2 linked regions of the Methylovirgula sp. 4M-Z18 genome follow. The protein of the gene in region 2 binds, or shares a complex with, the protein of the main gene of each other region. Links are inferred from orthologs where the notes say so. Each region holds a gene or a part of one and is shown on either strand. Other genes may lie near its edges.

Region 1 (2,967 bases), 500 kb from region 2 along the record:
CGAAGTCCTTCGCCTCTTCGGCGGACATGAAGTGATCACGGTCCAATGTGCGCTCAATCGTGTCATAATCACGACCGGTGTGCTTCACATAGATCTCATTCAAGCGTTTTTTTACCTTCATAATGTCTTCGGCGTGCCGAACGATGTCCGATGCCTGGCCCTGGAAGCCGCCGGACGGCTGATGCACCATCACTCGGGCATTCGGCAGCGCATAGCGCATGCCAGCGTCACCGGCGCACAACAGCAGCGAGCCCATGGACGCCGCCTGGCCGAGGCAGAGGGTCGAGATCTTCGGTCGGATGAACTGCATCGTGTCGTAGATCGACAGGCCGGCCGTCACCACCCCGCCCGGCGAGTTGATGTACATGGAAATCTCTTTCTTGGGGTTTTCCGCTTCCAGAAAGAGCAATTGTGCCACGATGACCGACGCCATGTTATCTTCCACGGGGCCGGTCAGGAAGATGATGCGCTCACGCAAAAGACGCGAGTAAATGTCGAACCCGCGCTCGCCGCGGCTGGTATTTTCGATCACCTGTGGGATCAGGTAATTGTTGTAAATCTCGATGGGATCGCGGTCGCGGATCATGGTCTGTCCTAGGCTCTCAAGAATCGACTAGCCCCATTAAGGCATTAGAGGTCGTATGTAGTCATCCCCCGCAGAATGTTAAGGGGCGATAAAGCGGCAAAAGACGGGGGAGCGCCGGGATGGGACAGGTAGACAGAACGCACCGCCGCCATCGGCCTTGCCGCCTCCGGTCATGTCATCAAAAAGGCCGGTCCCGCTGCCGGGATCGGCCTTCGAAAGCGCACCGGTGAGGCGGCGTTAAGCCGCCTCCTCCTCGTCGGAGAACTTGAACAACTCGTCCTTACTGACTGTTTTATCGGTCACTTTGGCGAGCGAGATGATGTGGTCGACCACCTTCTCCTCGAACAGCGGCGCACGCAGCTCGGCAAGGCGCTCCGGGTTCTTGCTGTAGAAGTCCCAGACCTGCTTTTCCTGGCCCGGATATTGGCGCGCGCGCTCGATCAGGGCGCGAGTCACGTCCTCGTCCGGCACTTTCACAGCGGCCTTTTCGCCGACTTCGGCGAGGACCAGGCCAAGGCGCACGCGGCGTTCGGCGATGCGGCGGTAGTCTTCGCGCGCCTTTTCCTCGGTGGTGTTCTCATCGGCGAAGGTCTTGCCCGAAGCCTTCTGCTCGGCCTCGACCTGCTGCCAGATGCCGGCGAATTCCTGATCGACCAGGCTCTGCGGCAATTCGAACGTGTAGCGCTTGTCCAGCGCGTCGAGGAGCGAGCGCTTCAGCTTGCTGCGCGACAGCTTGGCATATTCGTCGCCGATGTTCTTCTTCACGGCGTCCTTGAGCGCGTCGATCGTGTCGAAGCCGAAGCCCTTGGCGAATTCCTCGTCGAGCGTCACCGCGCCCGGGGTCTCGATGCCCTTGGCCGTCACGTCGAACTTGGCTTCCTTGCCGGCAAGATGCAGCGCCATGTAGTTTTCGGGGAAGGTCACGGTCACGAGGCGCTCGTCGCCGGCGCTGATGCCAAGCAACTGGTCTTCGAAGCCCGGAATGAAGGTCTCGGACCCGATCACAACATCGATGTCCTTGCCGTCACCCCCTTCGAAGGCTTCGTCGTTGATCTTGCCGACGAAATCGATCTTGACCTTGTCGCCCTTCTCGGCCGCGCCGTCCTTGGCGCTATAGGTGCGGTTGCGTTCGGCCATCCGGTCGACGGCCTTATTGACTTCCTCCTCGGTCACCTCGGCGACCGGGCGCTCCAATTCGACGTCGTCAAACTTGCCGGCATCGAATTGCGGCAGCACTTCGAGCGCGACCTGATAGGCAAGATCGCCCTTGGCTTCGAGCGCCCGCTCGACCTCGGCCTGATCCGTGGGGAATTCGATTTTCGGCTCCATGGCGAGGCGCAGACCATTGTCCTCGACGATCTTGCGGTTCGCCTCGTTCACCGCGTTCTGCACCACGTCGCCCATGACGCTGCGGCCATACACGCGCTTCAAATGTTCGGTCGGCACTTTGCCGGGACGGAAGCCCTTGAGCTGAACCTTGCCCTTGAGATCGGACAATTCGCGCTCGAAGCGCGCAGCGAGGTCGCTCGCCGGCAGCACGACTTTGAATTCGCGCTTCAAGCCTTGCGAGAGGGTTTCGGTCACTTGCATTGGTTTGCCTTTTCCATTGGTTGACGGCGCCCGATGAAGGCGGCCGAGGCCGGGCGATCCCGTGCCTTTTTGCAATCTGGTCCAGAGGATGGGCTGGTCGCGGTCAGTCTGGTGCGGGCGGAGGGACTCGAACCCCCACAGCTTTCGCCGCTGGAACCTAAACCCAGTGCGTCTACCAATTCCGCCACGCCCGCGTCCGCCTGACGCAAGAAGACGCGCCTCACCGTTCCGGGTGGCGCTCTATAGCAATGTGGCGAAGGAGATGCAGCAAAAAAATGGAGCTTGCGGCGGTAAATTTCGCGGCAAATTCAGGCTCGGGTCGCCCACGCCGTTGCTGACGCGAACGGCCGTTCCATCCATGCGGCTGACGCTTCCCACTCCTGCCTCGATTTCGCGATTTTGAATTTCAACTATTTGAATTTAATGATGAAATATCTCTGTCAGTTCGTTCCAAAAATTGGTTCACATGGTATCGTCTGATGCTGCCGGAGGTTTTTGCTATAGAACATCGTCTCGCGCCGCATCAGCTAAACCAAATGCCGCTACTAGCGATGGCATCATATTGTCTTCGCAAAGATCAAACTTGCCAGTAGAACATATTTATCTATTTGATGTAGCTTGGCTATTTACCCTATCAGTTCGTTCCCAAAAATGGTTGAGCAGTTATCTTTTTAAAGTTGGGGTCCGAGTTCGTCAGGCCTAATATTCACTTTTTGTTCTACTACGAAAGCCTTACCGAGTCCATTTGTTTTCGAGCCGTTCCGGCATCAGATTTACAAATCACGTGCGAG
Region 2 (5,563 bases):
TTCGAGAGAAGTTCGCGAACTTCGAGTTCAACGAGCTCGAGCAGCTCCGGATCGTCGACCATGTCGACCTTGTTCATGAACACGACGAGCGCCGGCACGCCGACCTGGCGGGCGAGCAGGATGTGCTCGCGAGTCTGCGGCATCGGGCCGTCAGCAGCCGACACGACGAGGATCGCGCCGTCCATCTGGGCAGCGCCGGTGATCATGTTCTTCACATAGTCGGCGTGGCCGGGGCAATCGACGTGCGCATAGTGGCGCGCCTTGGTCTCGTACTCGACGTGCGCGGTCGAGATCGTGATGCCGCGGGCCTTTTCTTCCGGCGCAGCGTCGATCTGATCGTATGCCTTGAACGTCGCACCGCCGGTCTCAGCGAGAACCTTGGTGATTGCAGCCGTCAGCGAGGTCTTGCCATGGTCGACGTGACCGATGGTGCCGATGTTGCAATGCGGTTTGTTGCGTTCGAACTTTTCCTTAGCCATGGAAGGGCTCCTCTTACAATCTTTCCTTTAAAAGGAACGTTTGTTGGTTTTTGACGAAATACGCTTAAGTTTTAAGCGTATTTCGCCTGAATCTTTTCAGCCTCGTTGCGCGGCACTTCAGCGTAGTGATCGAACACCATCGAGTAGCTTGCGCGACCCTGCGAGAACGACCGCAATGTGTTGACGTAACCGAACATGTTGGCAAGCGGCACCATCGCGTTGACGATGACGGCATTGCCGCGCATGTCCTGGCCCTGGATCTGGCCACGCCGCGAGTTCAAGTCGCCGATGACTGAACCCGTATAGTCTTCCGGTGTCACCACCTCGACCTTCATGATCGGCTCGAGCAGAACCGAATTGCCTTCACGCAGCGCTTCGCGCAGAGCAGCACGCGAAGCGATTTCGAAGGCGAGCGCCGACGAGTCCACTTCGTGATATGCACCGTCGATCAGCGAGACCTTCACGTCGACGACCGGGAAGCCAGCAAGAACGCCCGCGCCGAGAACCGACTCGAGACCCTTGACCACGCCAGGGATGTATTCCTTCGGAACAGCACCACCGACGATCTTCGACTCGAACTCGAAGCCCTTAGCGGTCTCGTTCGGCTCGACAATGAACTTGACCCGCGCGAACTGGCCGGTACCACCGGTCTGCTTCTTGTGGGTGTAGTCTTTTTCAACGCGCTTCGTGATCTTCTCGCGATAGGCAACCTGCGGCGCGCCGACATTCACTTCCACGCGATGGGTACGCTTCAGAATGTCGACCTTGATGTCGAGATGCAGTTCGCCCATGCCCTTGATGATCGTCTGGCCCGATTCTTGATCGGTCGAGACGCGGAACGACGGATCTTCGGCAGCCAGCTTGATAAGCGCTTCGGCCATCTTTTCCTGGTCGCCCTTGGTCTTCGGCTCGACGGCCATTTCGATCACGGGCTCGGGGAATTCCATCTTCTCGAGGACGACGGCCTTGTTCGGATCGCACAGCGTATCGCCGGTGCGCGCTTCCTTCATGCCGACCAGCGCCACGATGTCGCCCGCATAGGCTTCCGCGATTTCCTCACGGTCGTTGGCGTGCATGAGAACCATGCGGCCGACGCGATCGGTCTTCTCGCGGGTCGAGTTGAGGAGCTGCATGCCCTTCTCAAGCCGGCCCGAATAGATACGTGCGAAGGTCAGGACGCCGTATTTGTCGTCCATGATCTTGAACGCCAGCAGCGACAGCGGCTCGTCATCCGACGGCTTGCGCTCGGTTTCTTCGCCGGTCTTGTAGTCGAGGCCCTTGATCGCGCCGCGATCGATCGGCGACGGCAGGTAATCGACAACGGCGTCGAGCAGCGGCTGCACGCCCTTGTTCTTGAAGGCCGAACCGCACAGAACGGGGTAGAACGCGCCGACCAGAACGGCCTTGCGGATCAGCCTGCGCAGCGTGTCCTCGTCCGGCTCCTGGCCATCGAGGTAGGCCGTCATCGCATCGTCGTCGAGTTCGACGGCGGCCTCGATGAGAGCCGTGCGATATTCCACGGCCTTCTCTTTCAGGTCAGCCGGAATTTCGATGTCCTCGAACTTCGCGCCGAGCGATTCTTCAGCCCAGACGACGCCCTTCATACGAACGAGGTCGACGATGCCCTTGTAATTGTTTTCCGCGCCGATCGGGAGCTGGATCGCGATGGGACGCGCGCCGAGACGCACCTTGATGTCGTCGATGCAGCGGTAGAAGTCGGCGCCGATCTTGTCCATCTTGTTACAGAAGACAATACGCGGAACTTTGTACTTGTCGCCCTGGCGCCAAACGGTTTCGGTCTGGGGCTCGACACCCTGGTTGGAATCGAGCACGCACACCGCACCGTCGAGCACGCGCAAGGAGCGCTCGACTTCGATGGTGAAGTCGACGTGGCCGGGGGTGTCGATGATGTTCAAGCGGTGCTTCTTGCCGTCGCGACCTTCCCAGAAGGCGGTCGTCGCAGCCGAGGTGATGGTGATGCCACGCTCCTGCTCCTGCTCCATGAAGTCCATGGTCGCAGCGCCGTCGTGCACTTCGCCGATCTTGTGGCTCTTGCCGGTATAGTAAAGGATGCGCTCGGTCGTCGTGGTCTTGCCAGCGTCGATATGCGCCATGATACCGAAATTTCGGTAGTCCTTCAGAGGATATTGGCGGGCCATATGAAAGTTCCTTGGCGAAAAAGCTGCTGATTACCAGCGGTAATGGGCGAAGGCGCGGTTGGCTTCGGCCATGCGATGCGTGTCTTCACGCTTCTTCACGGCATTGCCACGATTGTTGGCTGCGTCCATCAGCTCAGCCGAGAGACGGTCCACCATGGTCTTGTCATTCCGGCCGCGAGCAGCGGTGATGATCCAGCGGATCGCGAGAGCCTGACGGCGCTCCTGGCGAACTTCCACCGGGACCTGATAGGTCGCACCGCCGACGCGGCGCGAACGCACTTCGATCGCCGGCGCGACATTCTCAAGGGCCGTGCGGAACACCACGATCGGATCTTGCTTCACTTTGGCTTCGATCACATCGAAGGCGCCATAGACGATCGATTCGGCGACCGACTTCTTGCCATCGTACATGATCGAATTCATGAACTTCGTGACGATGATGTCATGAAATTTCGGATCCGGGATAATCTCGCGCTTTTCAGCGCTATGACGACGCGACATTCTTCGCTCCTACAAATCTTACTTCGGACGCTTCGCGCCGTACTTCGAACGGCGCTGCTTACGGTCCTTGACGCCCTGCGTATCGAGCACGCCACGCAGGATGTGATAACGAACGCCGGGAAGATCCTTCACGCGGCCGCCGCGGATCATGACCACGGAGTGCTCCTGAAGGTTGTGGCCCTCACCCGGGATATAGCCGATCACCTCGAACCCGTTGGTGAGGCGCACCTTCGCAACCTTACGAAGTGCCGAGTTCGGCTTCTTCGGGGTCGTGGTATAAACGCGCGTGCACACGCCACGCTTCTGCGGGCAGGCGCCCAGATGGCGGGACTTTTCCCGGTAGGTCTTCTGTTGCCGCGGCTTGCGGATCAACTGGCTAATTGTCGGCATCGTTCGCCCTTCGTCACACGAAATTCAAAACAAACATTCGAGGGTCGGACCCTCACCGCCTTCCATGCCGGCAAGGCCCGCACGCAAAGCGAATTGCGCCATCAGCCCATTTCTGGACTTCCAGCGCGAAAACCGCAGAGGACCTTGAAGATTTTCATCTCAAGATCTTGCCTCATAGCGAACCCGATAGGGTTCTTTAGTGACTTTTTACGTCGCAGATTGAGGCCGACAGCGTTTAGGTTTCTTGCGTCCCAAGCGAGTCACTCGGGAAAAGTGAAACCTACTGCCTATCGAAAGTGGGCGGAAACTAGTCGGGCGCCGCCCATTCGTCAAGTCCTTTTGCAGCGCAAAAAGGCCTGAAATGACTCAAAATCTGCCCAAAAAGGTGGCGATCCGGCTTTTGGCTTGCAGCGATGCGATGGAATAGCGGGTCAAAGCCCCGGTGTCACGCAAGATCGAGTCGCAATGCGATTCTATTTTCGTAAGCAGGCGCCCGCGAGCGAAATGCAAGACTGTCATTCCGCGTTGGCGTTCGGCGGACGGGATTTTGGTGCTACAGGAGAAAGAGCAGCCCTTTTAAAGATGCCGATGCGAAATCCGACCTCTTCCTATCGCTGGACCATCCTGGCCGTCGCCACCCTCACCCAGGCGAGCGCCAGCTTCCTCGTCCAGGGGTTTGGCGCGCTGGCCGGCTATATTAAAGCCGACCTCGGCCTCAGCGGCTTCGAGATCGGGCTTCTGATGTCGTCAGCCTCGGTGGCGCCCATTTTTGGCCTGTTGGTGGTCGGCGAGCTGCTCGACCGATTCAACGAGCGCTGGATCGTCGGGGTAGGATCGCTGGTGATCGCACTTGCCTCGGGATTGGCCTCGCTCGCCGGCGGCTATGTCGGCCTGCTTTTCTGCCTCATCCTGCTGGGGGCCGGCTACAGCACCGCCCAGCCCGGCGGCGCGAAATCGATTGCGGTCTGGTTCGAGCGGGCCCAACGCGGCTTTGCCATGGGGATCCGCCAAGCCGGGCTGCCGCTCGGAGGCGCCCTCTCGGTCGCGAGCCTGCCGGTGATTGCAGCCCGCTGGGGCTGGCACAGCGCCTTTTTCGCCAGCACCTGCGTCGCCTTGTTCGGCGGCGTGCTGTTCCTGGTCTTCTATCGGGCGCCGGATCATGCGGAGAACTTCCGCGCGGTGGCCGCGGCGCCCGGGGGGCCGCGGCCACCGCGCATGGAGCTTCTGCGCCATCCCAGCACCCGCAATATCGCCTGGGCCGGCATCACGATGGTGTCGGCGCAATTTGCGATCACCTTGTTCCTGCCGCTCTATCTGACCGAGCGCTACCATATGGCCCTGCCCGACGGTGCCCTGGTCCTACTCGTCACGCAAGTCGCCGGCGTCATTGGCCGGATTGTATTGGCGGCCTGGAGCGATCGCGCCAAATCGGGACGATTCTTTCCGGTGTTCTGCTGCCTCGCCGCGACCACCGCGGGTCTTCTCGCCCTGCTGGTGCCGGTCGCAGGCTCGCTTTTGTATCTCGTGCCGGTCGCCGCTTGGGTCGGCTTTTTCGGCATCGGCTGGTACGGGCCGTGGGTGGCTTATCTTGCCGAGGCCGCACCGCCCGACCGGGTCGGCTTCGCACTCGGATTGGCGCTGGCCGCCAATCAGATCACCATCTGTCTTTCCCCTGCCCTGCTCGGCCTCCTCCATGACCTCTTCGGCAGCTACACGGCCGATTGGATCGTTCTCGCCGTCATACTGCTCGCGGCGACGCTGATGACGCGGAAACCAGCTCCGAACACAGTCGCCCTAGCCTCCCGCGCCAATTCCTTGTAAACAGCGCCGCCCGTCCCATTCGGAGACCGGCGCGAGGGAGATGCCGTGACGGGAGAAACGCGACGCCCATTCACCGTGCCCGATCTGCAGGTTTATAAGGCCCGCGGCCAGCGCATCGTCGCGACCACCGCCTATGATTCCTGCACTGCGCAGCTCGCTGCGCCGCTCGTCGACGTGCTGCTGGTCGGCGACAGTGTCGGCAATGTTTGTCTT

Evidence for each region. The genes of interacting proteins can lie anywhere in the genome.
Region 1: the proteins of rpsG (region 2) and tig are in contact, whole or in part, in a crystal structure (PDB 3GTY), measured with the Thermotoga maritima proteins. The link is inferred for Methylovirgula sp. 4M-Z18 from one-to-one orthologs. Residues at the interface, in WP_004081843.1 of Thermotoga maritima: Lys34, Lys52, Lys55, Glu59, Arg62, Gln63, Glu66, Asn67, Lys69, Val71, Arg95, Ala109, Lys110, Lys111, Gly112, Arg113, Pro114, Glu117, Glu121, Ile124, Ala125, Tyr127, Asn128, Asn129, Thr130, Gly131, Lys135, Asp139, Arg142, Met143; in WP_004081061.1 of Thermotoga maritima: Glu122, Val124, Val129, Leu130, Tyr133, Glu188, Gly259, Ile262, Tyr263, Glu266, Ser270, Glu273, Gln274, Glu277, Arg308, Gln311, Ile312, Ser315, Tyr316, Glu325, Arg329, Arg336, Leu363, Phe366, Trp367, Arg373, Leu377, Arg381, Leu384, Glu387.

Annotation. Positions count from the first base shown.
Region 1 is NZ_CP149574.1:2,038,026-2,040,992, reverse strand. It holds tig (trigger factor), read right to left. Parts: upstream 2,177-2,967; coding sequence 824-2,176; downstream 1-823. Other genes in the region: V9T28_RS09445 (ATP-dependent Clp protease proteolytic subunit), read right to left, coding at 1-586. UniProt on the Bacillus subtilis protein: Involved in protein export. Acts as a chaperone by maintaining the newly synthesized protein in an open conformation. Functions as a peptidyl-prolyl cis-trans isomerase.
Region 2 is NZ_CP149574.1:2,535,631-2,541,193, forward strand. What follows is about bases 1,405-4,275. They hold rpsG (30S ribosomal protein S7), read right to left. Parts: upstream 3,140-4,275; coding sequence 2,669-3,139; downstream 1,405-2,668. Other genes in these bases: fusA (elongation factor G), read right to left, coding at 1,405-2,638; rpsL (30S ribosomal protein S12), read right to left, coding at 3,158-3,529; V9T28_RS11800 (MFS transporter), read left to right, coding at 4,118-4,275. In the rest of the region: tuf (elongation factor Tu), read right to left, coding at 1-479; more of fusA, read right to left, coding at 551-1,404; more of V9T28_RS11800, read left to right, coding at 4,276-5,350; panB (3-methyl-2-oxobutanoate hydroxymethyltransferase), read left to right, coding at 5,396-5,563.